Regions from separate parts of the Arthrobacter pasteuri genome, predicted to be linked through region 1. Evidence: riboswitches for the same ligand, from Rfam matches in the RefSeq annotation. Region 1 holds a riboswitch; each other region holds the start of a gene.
The links. Region 1 has a riboswitch for S-adenosylmethionine ahead of ACX80H_RS12575 (LLM class flavin-dependent oxidoreductase). Riboswitches for the same ligand answer to the same signal wherever they lie in the genome.
Positions count from the first base shown of each region.

Region 2: linked by a shared signal. The riboswitch ahead of ACX80H_RS09320 (MetQ/NlpA family ABC transporter substrate-binding protein) and the one ahead of ACX80H_RS12575 (LLM class flavin-dependent oxidoreductase) in region 1 are both predicted to bind S-adenosylmethionine.
Region 3: linked by a shared signal. The riboswitch ahead of ACX80H_RS07500 (ABC transporter substrate-binding protein) and the one ahead of ACX80H_RS12575 (LLM class flavin-dependent oxidoreductase) in region 1 are both predicted to bind S-adenosylmethionine.

Region 1 is NZ_JBTNDO010000002.1:320,379-325,870, forward strand. Features, by position in the region: gene ACX80H_RS12555 (SDR family oxidoreductase) at 1-251, opposite strand, end outside; gene ACX80H_RS12560 (MetQ/NlpA family ABC transporter substrate-binding protein) at 377-1,309, opposite strand; gene ACX80H_RS12565 (methionine ABC transporter permease) at 1,403-2,107, opposite strand; gene ACX80H_RS12570 (methionine ABC transporter ATP-binding protein) at 2,104-3,144, opposite strand; gene ACX80H_RS12575 (LLM class flavin-dependent oxidoreductase) at 3,267-4,655, opposite strand; SAM riboswitch class IV at 4,692-4,805, opposite strand; gene ACX80H_RS12580 (SDR family NAD(P)-dependent oxidoreductase) at 4,898-5,492, opposite strand, start outside.
Region 2 is NZ_JBTNDO010000001.1:1,948,652-1,954,143, reverse strand. Features, by position in the region: gene ACX80H_RS09325 (GAF domain-containing sensor histidine kinase) at 1-1,175, shown strand, start outside; SAM riboswitch class IV at 1,291-1,404, shown strand; gene ACX80H_RS09320 (MetQ/NlpA family ABC transporter substrate-binding protein) at 1,591-2,475, shown strand; gene ACX80H_RS09315 (methionine ABC transporter ATP-binding protein) at 2,549-3,577, shown strand; gene ACX80H_RS09310 (methionine ABC transporter permease) at 3,577-4,236, shown strand; gene ACX80H_RS09305 (heme-dependent oxidative N-demethylase family protein) at 4,308-5,402, opposite strand; gene ACX80H_RS09300 (PDR/VanB family oxidoreductase) at 5,413-5,492, opposite strand, start outside.
Region 3 is NZ_JBTNDO010000001.1:1,597,014-1,602,505, forward strand. Features, by position in the region: gene ACX80H_RS07475 (hypothetical protein) at 1-69, opposite strand, end outside; gene ACX80H_RS07480 (hypothetical protein) at 385-642, shown strand; gene ACX80H_RS07485 (GAF domain-containing protein) at 706-1,512, opposite strand; gene ACX80H_RS07490 (DUF7793 family protein) at 1,678-2,061, opposite strand; gene ACX80H_RS07495 (aminodeoxychorismate lyase) at 2,157-3,035, shown strand; SAM riboswitch class IV at 3,143-3,260, shown strand; gene ACX80H_RS07500 (ABC transporter substrate-binding protein) at 3,431-4,351, shown strand; gene ACX80H_RS07505 (amino acid ABC transporter permease) at 4,362-5,126, shown strand; gene ACX80H_RS07510 (amino acid ABC transporter ATP-binding protein) at 5,123-5,492, shown strand, end outside.

The DNA of each region.
Region 1 (5,492 bases):
GCCTCGGGGCTGCTGCCACCCGCACCCGCAGACCACACGACGGCGTCATGCCCCCGGAAGAGATCGGCCATCTGCTTCACCGACAGCTCAGCAACGTCGGCCACGACGGGCGTACCTCCCGCCTGCTCGACGTCGGCAGCGTGGTCATGGTTGCGGAAGATCGAACTCACCTGATGGCCCTGACTCGTGAGGATCTTCGTCAGGTGCAGGGCTACTTTTCCGTGTCCACCGATGATGGCTACGCGTGACATGGGAACTCCTTCAGGTCGTCGACTGTCTTGCTTCCGACGCTAGTCCCCTCGCCCGAGGGCTGGCCACCCGCTGACGGGTGTTCAGCCCCCGGCGGAGCGTTATTCCCGGTTCCGCCCAGGTGTACTCAGGGGGCTTCGATCGGCAGCAGCAGGTCCTTCACCGAGGGATCCGTCCGCAGGAACTCCTGCACGGCGGGGTCTGCAAACGCCTCGGTGAGCTTCTTGATGTTGTCCGTGTCTACGTAATCGGTGCCGACCGTGAGTTGCGCGGCGAACTCGTCGGGTGCCGCGGGCGCGAAAATCTGCTTCTCGAGCGGAATCTTGGCTGCCGTGTAGTACTCGGTGTAGCCGACAGCGGCATCCAGGTCCGGCAGGGCTCGGGACTGGGCGCCGAAGTCGAGGAGCGTGAACTTCAGGTTCTTCGGGTTCGACGCGATGTCATCCTGTGTCGCCTTCCACTTGTCGACACCCTCCTTGAGCGTGATCAGCCCTGCCCGCTCCAGCAGCCAGAGACCCTGGGCCTCGTTCGCCGGATCCGAGTAGAGGGAGACGGTGCCGCCATCGGGGATCTGGTCCACGCTCGTGTACTTGTCCGACCAGATGCCGAATCCCCAGCGGAAGACGGGCGCCACGGCCGTCTCACGGAAGTCCGGGTTGGCCTCCAGCACCTGTCCGAGCCACAGCTCGTGCTGGTACACCGTCGCGGCGACCTCGCCCTCACTGACGGCCCGGTTGATGGTGTTGCTATCGCTCAATCCCTTGAACTCGATGTCGATGCCGTACTTCGGCGCGATATCCCGGTCGATGAACTCGATGAGCGCCTGCTCAGCGTGATTCCCTTCGGCGGTCGCGACGAGGAGAGTTGCACCTTCCGTTTCTGCCGCGGACTCGGACGGGTTGAGCAGTGGCACGGTGATGAAGGCGCCGGCGGCCAGGACGGCGACGGCCCCGCCTGCGATCCACGGCGCCTTGCGCCGCTTCCGGAGGGTGAATCCATGGTCCGCGCCGGCTGGTGAGGAACCTGTCGATGTTGGCTCAGGATTGGTGTTTTCGGACATGGCAATGCCTTTCTGGGCGCGCTCGAAGAAGCGCAGGGTGGGATGAGCATGAAGAAACGGGAGAGGATGGGCGAGGGTGATGCGCGGGGAACGTCAGGCGCGCTGCAAACGCTTCTGCGGCGTCGTGAAGCGTACGAGGCGGTCTCCGACGATCTGCACGAGGGCGACCGTCACCACCAGGATCACGATCGTCGCGAGCATGACCGTGTTGTCGAAGCGCTGGTAACCGTAGGTGACGGCCACATACCCGATACCGCCTGCACCGATGGTGCCCGCGATCGCCGAGTACTCGATCATCGCGATCACCTGGATGGTGAGCCCGCCGATGACCGCTGGGACAGCTTCGCTGAACTGCGCTGTGCGCATGATCTGCAGGTTGGACCCGCCGGCGGCCCGCGCCACCTGCACCATCGACGGCGGCACGGACCGCAGCGAATTCTCGACGATACGCGTGAAGAACGCGATGCCGGCCAGGGACATGGGGACCACGGCGGCCGCGATGCCGATGTTCGTGCCGGTGATGAACCGGGTGAACGGAACGATGGCCGCCATGAGGATCAGGAACGGAAGGGACCGCCCGATGCTGATGATCCAGCTCAGTGCCGTGTGGAGTGCTGGACGTTCGTAGAGGCCACCGGGCGCGACGTTGTGGAGGAGCACTCCGAGCGGTGTGCCGATGACGAGGACGACAGCCATGACGATGCCGACCATCGTCAAGGTCTCGCCATAGGCCGGCAGCAGCAGTGCCGGCAGGTCGACAACAGGAACGTCAGCGCGGGGAAGGATGAGGGCGCTCATGCCACGTCCTCCAGCACAGCCGTGGCCGCAAGGAGTTGTTGTGACTGTCTGCCTCCACCGCCGTCGGGCGTTCCGCTGAGTCCGTAGCGTGTGAGCGCACTACTGACTCGCGCGTCGTCGTCGGTTCCGATGCCGAGCGTCGCGCTCCCGGTGTTGACGCCATGGACCGTCTCGACGGAGGCACCCAGAAGATGCACCACGACACCGAGGTCCTCGGTGAGCCGCTGGATCCAGTCGCCGGGGACGTCGGTCGAGTCGTAGGTGACGTACCAGGTACGGGTTCCGGCTTCCGGTCCGGCATGGCCGCGCCGGGGCTGCAGCGACCGCCCGAGCAGCGAATCGTGCGAGGTCAGGAGTTCCACGAGGCCGCCCTGCTCGACGATGCGACCGTGATCCAGCCGCGCCACCGTGTCGGCGACCTGCCGTACGGTGTCCATCTCGTGCGTGATGAAGACGACGGTGAGGTCGAGGTCGTTGCGCAGTTGACGGATGAGGCCGACGACGGACCGCGTGGTGTCCGGATCGAGTCCGGAGGTTGCCTCGTCCGCCAGGAGGATGGACGGTCGCAGCGCGAGCGCCCGAGCGATTCCCACGCGCTGCGCCTGGCCGCCGGAGAGCTGGAACGGGTAGTGGCCGGCCTTGTCCGACAGCCCTACGCGGTCCAGCAACTCGGCAACACGAGCCCGCGCCTCGCCGGGAGTGACGCCGAGGTATTCGAGGGGCAGGGCGATGTTCTCCGCGGCGGTCCGGCGGCTGAGCAGGCTCGAGGACTGGAACACAGTGCCGATGCGGCGGCGCGCCTCGCGCAGACGCTTCTCCGGCAGGCCCGACAGCTCCTCGCCATTGACGACGACGGCCCCCGACGTCGGACGTTCGAGCAGGTTGATGCACTGGGCCAGGGTGCTCTTGCCTGCACCGCTCGGGCCGACGACGGCGGCGATACGGCCGGTGGGCACCTCGAAATCGAGGTGGTCGAGCACGGTGACGGCAGCGTGTCCGCGACCGTAGGTCTTCGTCAGTTGTCGAAGCGAGATCATGGGATTCCTTGGGCAGGATGCGGGTCGGAAGCGTCGAAAGGGTGGGCAGCAGGGAAGGGATGGACGGTGCTGCGGGTTCGGCCGCCGGGAACCCCGGCGGTCCGCGTCAGGTCAGTGGGGCGTCAGAGCCGGACGGATTCGAGCCGAAAGCGCGCTCCGCGGTGCTCCTCGGGAAGGCGGTCGCCCTTGCCGAACAGCTTGTTGCGCAGGGTTCCCTCGACGTATTCCGTCGGATAGGCACCCCGCTTCTGGAGTTCAGGAACCACGTACTGGATGACGTCCTCGAAGGAGCCGGGCGTAATGGCATACGCCAGGTTGAAACCGTCCACGTCGGTCTCCTCGACCCAGGCCTGGAGCTCATCGGCAACCTGCGACCCGGACCCGATGATGCGCGGACCAAGCCCCCCGATACCTGCCCACTCGGCGATGTCGCGCACGGTCCAGGGTTCGCCGTCGTCGTTCACCTTCTGGAAGTTCGCGACGGCGGACTGAATGGCGTTCGACTTCACATTGCCGATGGGCTCGTCGGGGTCGTAGACGCTGAGATCGATGCCCAGCCAGCCCGACAGCAGCACAAGGGCTCCTTCGTAGCTGACGTACTGCTGGTACTCGGCGTGCTTGGCCTGGGCCTTTTCCTCCGTCTCGTCCGTGATGACGGTGAGCATGGTGTAGATCCGTACGGAGTAGCGGTCGCGTCCTTCGGCCTCGACGGCGTCGCGGATCTTCTTCACGGCGTCCTTGAGGATCACTTTGGTGGGTGCGCCGACGAAGACCGCCTCGGCGTTCCCCGCAGCGAAGGCGATCCCGCGCGAGGAGGCACCGGCCTGGTAGATCACGGGCGTCCGCTGCGGCGAGGGCTCACTGAGGTGGATACCGGGGACCTTGAAGTACTTGCCGTCGTGGTTGATGTCGTGGACCTTGGCCGGATCGGTGAAGACGCCGGCCTCACGGTCACGGACCACGGCGTCGTCCTCCCAGGACCCCTCGAGCAGCTTGTAGAGGACCTCGAGGTACTCGTCCGCGTGGTTGTAGCGCTCGTCGTGCTCCAGCTGGTCCTCGTTGCCCATGTTCCGCGCGGCGGAGGGCAGGTAGCCCGTGACCACGTTCCAGCCGACCCTGCCATTGGTGAGGTGGTCGAGGGTGGAGAGCCTGCGGGCGAACGGGTAGGGGTGCTCGTACGCGGTGCCCGCCGTGACTCCGAAGCCGAGGTGCTCGGTGACGAGGGCCATGGCGGAGACGAGCAGGAACGGATCATTGACCGGGGTCTGCGTCCCCTGGCGGAGGGTGGCCTCGTTGGAACCGCCGTAGACGTCGTAGGTGCCGAGGACGTCGGCGATGAAGATGCCGTCGAACAGGCCCTTTTCCAGGGTCTTGGCGAGGTCGGCCCAGTACCGCAGGTCCTTGTAGCGCCAGGACTGATCGTCCGGGTGCCGCCACAGGCCAGGTGACTGGTGGCCCACGCAGTTCATGTCGAAGGCATTGAAGCGAATATGGCGCGGTGATGCGGGCATGAAAGATCCTCATGTCAGGGCACTGCCGTGAGGGTAGCGCCATACTTGCCCGCACGGTGCATGCCGGGCCGAATCCTCACCTGGGGCACCCCGCTACAGCGAGAGGGTTGCCGTCCAACAAACCAGGGTTTGACGTTGGAGCTCTTGATTCTGGTGATGAGCCTAGATGCCCGTCCGCGCCGGCGTCCATATGCATCCGTCACAGTGCGTCACGATCGGCAAGGCCTCGGCCGAGGAGACGGTTACCGAAGGTAGGACGCCCCGTTCACGTCGACCACGGTGCCGCTGACCCAGAGCGGAGCATCCGTGGCAAGCCATGCCACGGTCTGCGCCACCTCCTCCGGGGTGGCCAACCGATTGAACGGACTCTGCGCCCGGACCGCGTCACCCTCCGGACTGTCGAGCACCGTCCGGCCCATGTCCGTCTCGACGAAACCGGGCGCGACCGCCGCCGAGAGGATGCCCGAGGGTGCGAGCGCAACGGCCAGCGACTGGGTCATCGAATGAAGCGCAGCCTTGCTCGCCCCATAGGCAGGGTTCAGGGGTTCACCCCGGTAGGCGCCGCGGGAGCCCACGCTGATCAGCCGACCGCCCTCGGGTCCCGAGGGCCGATCCAGGAGGTGGCGCGCCACGAGCCAGGCCAGGTTCGCGGGCCCCAGCAGGTTGACGGCGAGGGTGCGGCGCCAGGCGTGCTGCCAGTCGTCGAAGGATGCTTGGGCAACAGGATGCGCCTCGAAGATCCCTGCATTGTTCACCAGGACGTCGACCCCGCCGAGTTCCCGCACGGTCTCCTCGACGATCCGCACGCACTCCTCCGGATCGGCGACATCACCGACG
Region 2 (5,492 bases), on a different contig from region 1:
CCCTGGGCGAAGCAGGCCCGGTCGGGGCCGAGCCGCGGCCTGCCGCCCCCGCGAACGCCCCCGCCGCCCTGCAGAACCTCGTGGCCCTGGCCGTCCAGCTCTGCAACGCCCAGTACGGCGCCATCAACGTGATCACGGAGGACGAGTTCCACCAGATCGCCGCCAAGGGACTCGAACCCCTCATGTGCGCCCGTGAGGACTCGCTGTGCGGGCAGGTCTTCAAGTACGGCCACACCGTGGTGGTCGCGGACTGCACCGAGGACCCGCGCTTCCGCGCGAATCCCTTCGTCGACGGCCGCTTCGGCGCCGTCCGGTTCTACGCCACCACCCCGCTCCTGACGAGTGACGGCGTACCGCTCGGCACCCTCTGCATCTTCGACGAAAAGCCCGGGAACCTCACCGATCAGCAGGCCGCGGGCCTCGAGACGCTGGCCGCGCAGGTGGTCGACGTCCTCGATCTCCAGCTGCGCACACGTCAGCTGGATGCCACGGTGTCCGAGCTGCAGCGCAGCAACGAACTGCTGGGCGAATTCGCCGGCCGGATCAGCCATGACCTGCGGGGACCGCTGACCAACGTCGTCGGCCTCGCTGAGCTCGCCGAGGACGAGCCGGCGCTCCAGGAGGGTCCGGCGGGCACGTACTTCAAGCGCATCGGGGCGAGCGCCCTCCGAATGTCCTCCATGGTCGAGAACCTGCTCGGCTACTCGCGCGTGGGCGGTGCGGCGCACCTCGAGACCGTCTCCCTCGCCGAAGCCGTCGCGGCCGCCGTCGACGATCTGGGGCACCACGTCGACGGCGTGGAGATCACGGCCGGGGACTTCCACGGCCACGCCGACCGCGAGCAGCTCCGGGTCCTCATCCAGAACCTGGTGGCCAACGCCGTGGCCTACGCGCGGCCGGGTGTCCCGGCGGAAGTGCGCATCACGGGCACCGGCATTGCGGAGTTCTGGCGCCTCGACGTCGCCGACAACGGGAAGGGCATACCGCCCGAGCAGTACGACCGTGTGCTCGAGCCGCTGGTGCGGCTCGAGCGTGAGGGCGATCCGTCCGGTACCGGGATAGGACTGGCGACATGCGTGCGCATCGCCCAGGCGCACGGCGGGCGCCTCGCCTTCGACCAGACCCCCGGCGGCGGGCTCACCGTACGGGTCTGGTTCGGGTCGAGCCCGGCCTGACGGTCTTCGCCCGGGTCGACGCGTCGCGCGCCCGCCGACCCGGTCGCCGAATATGACGCGCCGGGTCCCGGTCGTTTTGACCGTGTTCGATGCCGTCGCCTAGCGTTCCCAGAAGAATCAAGAGTTCCAGCCACGGGCCCTGGCCGGTTGGACAGCAACCCTCTCCCGTAGTGGGGTGCTCCAGGTGAAGATTCGGCCGCCGGGATACTCCGGACGGCAAGTACGCGATTCCCGCGGCGCTTCTTCGAAGCCCTGCCGGAGAACGCCCGCAGCATCCAGTGAGCGAGCATGTCAGTCCAGTAGAAACACGTCCGAGCAGCCTGAGCTGTCCGTCAGTCCTGCTGCGCGCTTCTGTCCCTCTTCCCCTGTCGCTGAGCCGTCTGCTCAGCAGGTACCCGTACGAAGGAAAGAAAATATGATCACCTCCCGCAAGCTCCTGGCAGCCGCCGTCGTCCCGTTCCTCGCCTTCACCGTTGCCTGTGGCTCCTCGGAGGCCTCCGAGGGAGGCAATGAGACTGTCCGCCTGGGTGTCGTGGGTGCGAGCGACCCGGAGTGGGCTGCGCTGACCGATGCGGCCGCAGAGGAAGGCATCGACCTCGAGGTCGTCGACTTCGCCGAGTACACGCAGCCCAACCCTGCGCTCACGGAAGGCGAGCTGGACCTCAACCAGTTCCAGCACCTCGTCTATCTCGCCCGCTACAACGTCTCCAGCGGCGAGGACCTCACCCCTGTGGGATCGACCGCCATCTACCCACTGGGTCTCTATTCCACGAAGCACAAGTCCGTGGAGGAGATCCCCGAGGGGTCGACCGTCGCCGTACCGAACGACGAGAGCAACCTCGCGCGCGGCCTGCTCGTCCTTCAGTCAGCCGGCCTGGTCGTCCTCAAGGACGGCGGCAGCGCCTTCTCCACCATCGATGACGTCGACGAGGCGGCATCCAAGGTGACCGTCACGACCCTCGAGGCATCACTGACGCCGACCTCCCTCCCGGACGTCGCCGCTGCGATCATCAACAACGACTTCGTGCAGGACGCCGGCCTGAACTTCGACGACGCCATCGCACAGGATGACCCGACCGATCCGGCCGCCGCTGCGTACGTCAACATCTTCGCCTCGCGCGCCGGTGAGGAGAACAACGAGACCTACCAGAAGCTGGTGAGCATCTACCAGGAGAACCAGGAAGTCCTCGACGCCGTGCAGGAGACCTCGGGCGGAACCGCGGAGTTCCTGAAGGTGCCGGTGGAGGAGCTGAAGACGTCGCTCGACACCGTCGAGGAAGACACCCGCGCCCAGGGCTGATCAGCCTTCTCTTCCGCGTGTGGCCGGCCGGTGATCCTGGCCGGCCACACGTATCCCCTCAGCTAGGAACACGATGCCACTCATCTCACTGCGGAACGTCACGAAGAGTTTCCCCCCGGGACGCCGCGGCGATCCCCTCGTCCACGCCATCGACAACGTCAGCCTCGACATCGAGGCAGGTGAGATCTACGGCATCATCGGGTACTCCGGGGCGGGCAAAAGCACCCTCGTCCGCCTGATCAACGCCCTCGAGAAGGCCTCCAGCGGCGAGATCATCGTCGACGGGCACCAGGTCACCAACGTCCCGGACCGCCAGCTGCGCACACTGCGCCTGGACATCGGCATGATCTTCCAGCAGTTCAACCTCTTCAGCGCCAAGACGGTCTGGAACAACGTCGCCTACCCCCTGCGGGTCGCAGGCAGGACCCGGGACGAGATCCAGGCCCGCGTGACCGAGCTCCTCGACTTCGTGGGACTTGCCGACAAGGCATCGAACTACCCGGAACAGCTCTCAGGCGGCCAGAAGCAGCGCGTCGGCATCGCCCGCGCCCTGGCGACCTCACCCAAGATCCTCCTCGCGGACGAGGCCACCTCCGCCCTCGATCCCGAGACGACCCACGAAGTACTCCGCCTCCTGCGCCGCGTGAACGAGGAACTGGGCATCACCATCGTGGTCATCACGCACGAGATGGACGTCATCCAGACCCTCGCCACCAAGGTGGCCGTCATGGACAGCGGACGGATCGTGGAGCAGGGCGATGTCTTCGACGTGTTCTCCAACCCCCGTGAAGCATCGTCGCGACGGTTCGTCTCCACCGTGGTCCGCGGCATCCCCGCACCTGATGAACTGGCAGCGCTCCGGGAGAGGCACCGGGGACGGATCGTCACCTTCTCCTTCCGCGACGGCGACTCCTCGCAGGCGTCCGTGTTCCTCGAACTGGCCGCTGCCGGCATCGAATTCGAACTCGTCTACGGCGGCATCAACGACATCCGGGGCCGCGCCTTCGGGCATCTCACCCTCGCGCTCACCGGAGCGGACAGCGTCATCGACGCGACCCTGCACCACATGGCCGGCCGCATCACCGTGAAGGAACTCGCCTGATGGAAGACCTCGTTCCCCTGACACCCCAGCTGTGGGAAGCCACCTACGAGACCCTGTACATCGTGGGCCTCAGTCTCCTCTTCGGAGGTCTCGGAGGGCTCCTGCTGGGCATCGGTCTCTACACCACCAGGGCCGGCAGCATCCTCGGCAACCGGGCCGTGTTCGGCACGCTGAACATCATCGTGAACATCTTCCGGCCGATCCCGTTCATCATCTTCCTCGCCGCGGCGCAACCACTCGCCCGCGCCGTCACGGGAACCGGCATCGGCAACAGTGCCATCATCTTCACCCTGTCCCTCGCGGCGGCATTCGGCATCAGCCGCATCGTCGAGCAGAACCTGCTGACCGTCCAGCCCGGGGTCATCGAGGCTGCACGCTCGGTCGGCGCGGGGCGACTGCGCATCATCCTGACGATCCTCATCCCCGAGGCTCTCGGCCCGCTGATCCTCGGCTTCACCTTCATCTTCGTAGCCCTCGTCGACATGTCGGCCGTGGCCGGATATGTCGGCGGCGGCGGTCTGGGCAACTTCGCGATCCAGTACGGCTACCGGCAGTTCAACCCCGTCGTCACCTGGGCGGCGGTCATCGTGATCATCCTGCTCGTACAGGCCGTCCAGCTGCTCGGCAACGTCCTGGCGCGCAAGGTCCTCCGCCGCTAGCCCCTACAGGTCGACCCACCACCCGGAAACGGATGGTGGGTCGGTCCGCGGAATGGTCCTTCTCGCAGGTCCTAGCTGGCGCCGGGCTGGATGCCGTCCTCGATCCAGGGGTAGCCCGTCGCCAGGGGTGCGCCGTCGTCGTGCCTCGAGAGCCATGCGACAGCGGCAGCGTGGTAGCGGTGGAAACCCTTGTAGTCGACGAGTTCGGGGTCGAGGGATGCGAGGGCCCGGTGCAGCCGCTTGGCCCAGTCGGGAGCATGGTCCACCAGCTCGGCCAGGCTGACGAGGTACGTGCGGACCGGGAACACCATGGCGTTGGACCGGGGAAGGCGATGCAGGGGCTGCAGCTCGATACGCAGGTACACCATCTCTCCTGCGTTCTCGGGGGTGACGGCCGCCCGGTCCGGCGCCCACTCCGGGAGTGTCTCCACCGAGGTCTCGAGACGCGGGTGGACGGTGAGGGACCAGTTGACCCGCCGGACGGGATGACCGGGCTTCATGCGGAGCAGGAACTTCAGCGCCCTGTCCAGGATCCCCATCTCGTGCAGTTTCGGCACGGGACCATGGAACTCGGCGAAGGTCATTCCCATGTTGAACTGGAGGGAGTAGTCCGCGCGCTGGGTCGTCATACCGGCACCGATGACCAGCGTGTTGTCCTTCTCCTCGAGGACGACGAACTCGCCCTGCGCCTGTCGCGTCGCGTACTCCATGGGGTCCATCGGCAGGGTGGTCGGATCACCGAAGGTGAACACGTCATCGATGCCGAGCGGCCGGTTCTGCCACCGCCACTCGTTCCCGTTCTTGGTGAGCGTGAAGTGTTCCGGGAAGTCCCTGGCGTACGACTCGAAGATGAGTTCCAGGAGGTCCCACTGCGCTTCCATCATGTGCGGCAGCGCGATGTAGTGGACTCCCGGCATCTCCCGGAGCATCTGGTCGCGGTGCGCGCACTCCGATGCGTAGTGCTCGTCGATGTCGAAGGCAGCCATCAGGGCGCCGTCGCCTGCCGGGACGTGGGGTTCGAGATTCATGGAGTACATGTACTCGTCATCCGGGAACGGGAAGGGAAGGCGCCGCACGGCCTCGCGCGAGTTCCGGAAGAGGTACTCGCCCTCCGGCGTGTAGGTCTCGATCGGTGTGGATTCGACTGACTCGGGTATCGCGGTCATGGAGATTTCCTTATGCATTGATGACGAGTTTCGTACAGGTGGCCCGCGAGACACAGGGCATGATGAGCTTGTTCGTGCACCGCTCCGACT
Region 3 (5,492 bases), on a different contig from region 1:
CAACTCGAATGCCGCGACTTCCTTGTCCGCTGCTGCGACGGCAAGCCGACGGCGATCCTCTGCTGACATGATGCGCCCAGCCCTTCTCTCTTCTGGTGTTGAACACAGGGAAAGCCACGAAACGGGGCCGGAGGGCCCTGTCGTCGCCGGCGGCGTCCAGTTGTACCTCCATTGTGCCTGTCCCTCGGAACAACACCAGCACCATCCCGCTTCGTTATCGACGCAGCACCTCTCCGGAGAACCGCCCGACGCGCCGAACCCTTCCCCGGGCCGTGCTGGCCGTGGCGGGCGCCGGGTCAGTAGGATCAGAACCAGCCGGCGCTGCCGGTGACGGTTCAGAAGAGAGCCGGGTATCGACCGTGCTCGTTCCTGAAGACAGGTGCTATGAACTCCCGGCTCACGCCCTCCGACCCCTTCCCCGAAGACCTGACCCCGTTGGCGATGTCCGAAGTGGAGTCGCTCAACAGCAAGATCCAGCGCGAGATGGCGCATGAGTACGTGCACGACGGCGAACTCGACCCCGAGACGGGTCAACGCAGCGAGGAGCTCATCGAGGAACTGGACCGACGCGACGAGGCGGACGCCGCCCGTCCCGCTCCCGGCACCTCGGCCGCTGCGACCGACGCCGCCGCCCAGCTCTAGCCCGGCTCCAGCCCCCTCCGCCGGCATGTCGATCGCCGCGCGTGCGCCCCGGCCCGGAGGATCTCAGGGAAGGCTGCGGGGGCCGTTGATTTCGTCCTCCACTGCACGCGCCAGTGCGCGCAGCTTCCTGCCGTCGCGGTGGGAGTAGTCCCGTGGTTCCTGGTCGATCACGCAGAGGGTGCCGACCGTCCACCCGCCCGGCCCGCGCAGCGGGTAGCCGGCATAGAAGCGGATGTACGGCTCCCCGAGAACGAGCGGGTTGTGCCGGAAACGATCGTCCTCGAGCGCGTTCCGCACGATCAGTGCACCTGCGTTCCGGATGGTGGCATTGCAGAAGGAGATCTCCCTCGGCATGTTCTGCTGGATCGGACCGAGAACGGATTTGAGGAACTGGCGGTGGTCGTCGATCAGCGCGATGATCACCGAACTGCACTGGAAGTACTCCTTGGCTTCCCTCGTGATCCTGTCGAAGCGCTCCTCCTGCCCCGTATCGAGCAGTCCGGTGCGCGACACCGCGTCGAGCCGCTCGATCTCCTGCTCCTCGTCGGTGAACAGGAAGGCTCCGGCGAGGCCGAGTGCCCGGCGGGAATCCTTCGGGGATTCCTGTGCTGCGTCCAGCCGGTGTTCGGAGCACCGTGGAACCCGGAAACCCCCGTCCCCCGTGACCTCGGCCAGGAGTTCGTTCATCGCGTCGGCCAGCATGTCGCACTCCTCGACGGGCAGTTCCAGCACGCCTCCCACGTATGCTTCGATCTCGAACTGGGAGAGGAGCCCGCCCAGCGAGTAGTAGCGGAGCCACACGTCCTCGAAGCCCAGGCCCGTGCTGGACAGCGCCTCCCTGATCCGTTGCACGTGTGCCCGCCGATTCATTCCCAGTCCTTCTCGCCGGCCGTCGCAAGTACGACGCCGCGACGCCTGTTGTGCGTCCCTGTCCCGCGATTCATCAGCAGGCTTTCCATTACCGTACTCCCGTATCGGGAAATGGTTTACCGCGGACCCGTCGGGGACTCCCGTCAGCCCCTGACGCGATCGTCGTCAGGGGCCGTACGGATGCCCGGTGAGCCAGGCCAGCGCCTCGGCCGGGCACTCGAAGTAGCGCGTGGGGTACGGCGGGTTGTGCACCCGGGCGAAGAAGTCCGCCAGTGTCCTGTCGACCGCGCTCGGGCCGACGATGGCCATGGCTGCGATGTTCAGCGCAGTGGCGAAGCCGTGAAGAGCGCTCCGCGTGAGCGACACCATGCCGTTGAGCTCCACCAGCATGGGCGGGCAGACCTCCCGGCACAGGACGTTGGATCTCTCGATCAGCGCCGCGGCGTCACTGTCGCTGACGCTCACGTTGCGCCGCCACTGGACCCACAGGACCTCGGTGCGCAGCTCGGCTACGAAGACTTCCGGGGCTGCACCCCGTTCTTCCACCATGCTCCCCAACCCCCTGTGGTGGTACCCGAGTGCCGGGCATCCCCTCGCACACTACAGACAGGGGTGGTCGAGCGCGAGCGGATACGCTGGGGGCCATGACTGTTCTCGTGTTCCTCGACCCGGCCCACGACGACGGCAGGGTCGTCGATGCCTCCCAGCCCCAGCTTCTTGCCACGGACCTGGGCGCCACCCGCGGCGACGGGATCTTCGAATCGCTCCTGGCCGTCGACGGGTCTCCCCGCAAGGAGCAGGCGCACCTGGCGAGGCTCGCGTCGTCGGCCGCGGCCCTGGACCTCACCGTCCCCGACGGCGATGCGTGGAGCCGGGCCATCCGCACCGGCCTGCGGGAGTTCGCAGCAGCGGAGCCGGATCGCCGTGACGCCGTCGTGAAGCTCATCGCCACGCGCGGGGTCGAAGGCGCCGGCCGCGCCACGGCGTGGGTCCAGGTCGCGCCCGTGCCGGCGTCGACGCTCGAGCAGCGCAGGACGGGACTCCGGGTCCTGTTCCTCGACCGCGGGTACGACAGCACCGTGGCGCAGCGCGCGCCCTGGCTGCTGATGGGCGCCAAGACCCTCTCCTACGCCGTCAACATGGCGGCCATCCGCTACGCGAAGGCACACGGGGCCGACGACGTCATCTTCACGTCCTCCGACGGCAAGGTCCTGGAGGGCCCCACCTCGACCGTGCTGCTGGCCTACGACCGCGACGGACGGAAGACACTCCTGACACCGCAGCTCGAGAGCGGCATCCTCGCAGGCACGTCCCAGAGCGCCCTGTTCACGGCGGCGAAGGAGCAGGGGTGGGAACTCGGCTACGGCCCGCTGGAGCCGCATCACCTCCTCGACGCCGACGCGGTGTGGCTGATCTCGAGCATCCGGCTCCTCGCACCCGTGCTCTCGCTCGACGGCAAGGCCCTCCGGTCCTCGGCCGCCCTCACGGCCGAGCTGACCGACCTCGTGGACCGCTTCGTGTAATTTTCGCCACAAAAGCCTGCCCTACAGGCCGTTTACCGCGTCAAACGCTGATTTCCGCGCAGTTTCGTTTTGACCGGGCACTTCGTGCTGCCATAGCGTTTTCTTGAAATCAAGAGCTCCAGCCCTCGGCCCTGGCCGGCTGGACAGCAACCCTCTCCCGTAGTGGGGTGCTCCAGGTGAAGATTCGGCCGCCGGGACCAGTCCCCCGGTTGGCAAGTACGGCGTCGTGCGGATCATCCCGAGGTAACCGGGACAGCAGCCGCCACAACGCTCACGGCCAGAACAGCGAGCGTGTCACCAGCAGCCAGCAGCCTCCCCGGCAGCCATCCGTTCCTCCCCGCGATCCACCTCATCCAATCGGCCCGTACCCCGGGCCAGCATCGAAGAAGGACCCCATGAGCATCTCCCGTACAGTCCTCGCGGCACTCGCCGTACCGCTCCTCGCGCTGACCGTCTCCTGCGGCAGCAACAGCAGCAGCAGCGAGCCGACCGCGACCACCGATGCCCTCGCCGGCAGCGACCAGCAGTCACTCGACCAGTACACGACCGACGACACCACGCCGGTCGACGAGATCGACACCTCCAAGCTCGGCCTCATCACGGAGGGGACGCTGCGCGTCGGCACCCTCTCGGACGCGCCGCCGAACATCTTCATCGAGAACGGCGTCTTCACCGGCTACGACAACGAACTGCTGCGCGCCATCGGCGACAAGCTCGGCCTCGAGGTCGAATTCGCGTCCACCGACTTCTCGGCCCTCCTCGCGCAGGTCCAGAACAAGCAGTTCGACGTCGGATCCTCCTCGATCTCCACCACGGAGGCCCGCCGGGAGAACGTCGGCTTCACCAACGGCTACGACTTCGGCTACATGGCCGTCGTCACCAAGAACGGCTCCACGGTCACGGGCTTCGACTCGCTGTCCGAGAGCACCCGCATCGGCGTGGTGCAGGGCACCGTCCAGGACGACTACGTGACCAACACCCTGGGTCTCGAGCCCGTGCGCTTCGCGGACTACAACACGGTCTACGCGAACGTGAAGAACGGCCAGGTGGACGCGTGGGTCGCCCCGTCCCAGCAGGCCACCGGCCAGGTGAAGGAAGGCGATGACACCACCATCGCGGAGACCATCATCAACACCGAGAACTTCACGGCCTACGCCGTGAACAGCGAGAACCAGCCCCTGATCGACGCGCTCAACTCCGGGCTCGACGCCGTGATCGAGGACGGCACGTGGACCGAGCTCACCAAGGAGTGGTACCCGGACCGCGAGATGCCCTCCGACTGGAAGCCCGGCAGCAAAGCCGTGGAAGTAAAGTAGCGGTCCCTGCATGAACGCCCTTGAACAGCTCTCGCAGACCTTCTTCGACTGGGAGGCGATGGCCGCCGTCCTGCCGGAACTCCTCGCGGTCGGACTGCGGAACACCCTGATCCTCGCGATCGCGTCCGGCATCATCGGGACGGTCCTCGGCATGGTCCTCGCGATCATGGGGATCTCCCGGAACCGGTTGCTCCGCTGGGTGGCGCGCATCTATACGGACATCTTCCGTGGCGTGCCCGCCGTGGTGATCATCCTGCTCATCGGCATCGGCCTCAGCCCGATCTACCGGGAGGCCACCGGCAGCACGAGCCCGTTCCCCATGGGCATCCTCGCGCTGTCGCTCATGGCGGCGGCCTACATCGGCGAGATCTTCCGCTCCGGAATCCAGAGTGTGGAGAAGGGACAGCTGGAGGCCTCGCGCGCGCTGGGTTTCAGCTACCGCTCCTCCATGCAGCTCGTGGTGGTTCCCCAGGGCGTGCGGCGTGTGCTGCCCGCCCTGGTGAACCAGTTCATCGCACTGATCAAGGAATCCTCGCTGATCTACTTCCTCGGGCTGCTGACCAGCGAGCGTGAACTGTTCCGGATCGGCAACGATGCGGCCAGCAACACGGGCAACCTCTCGCCGCTCATCGCCTCCGCCGCCCTGTACCTGTGCCTCACGATCCCGCTGACCCACCTGGTCAACTACATCGACAACCGGCTGCGGGTCGGCAAGCGGGAGAAGCCCGAGCCCGACGAACTGGCCGCGAAGATCGGCGAAGGAGCGAAGGCATGAAGACTCTCGAATCGGGCACCCTGACCGGCAGGGACCTCCACCTCTCCTTCGGCTCCAACCATGTACTGCGCGGCATCGACCTGCATGTGGAGCGGGGCACGACGGCGTCGGTCATCGGCCCCTCCGGGTCCGGCAAGTCCACGCTCCTGCGCGTGCTGAACCGCCTGATCGAACCGGACAAGGGCGACATCCTGCTCGACGGCCGGTCCGTCCTGAAGGACAACCCGGACGAGCTGCGCCGCCGCATCGGCATGGTGTTCCAGCAGTTCAACCTCTTCCCGCACAAGACCGTGGTGGACAACGTCTCCCTCGCGCTGCGCAAGCTCCGGAAGATGTCCGCTGACGAGGCCCGGCAGAAGGCCCTCG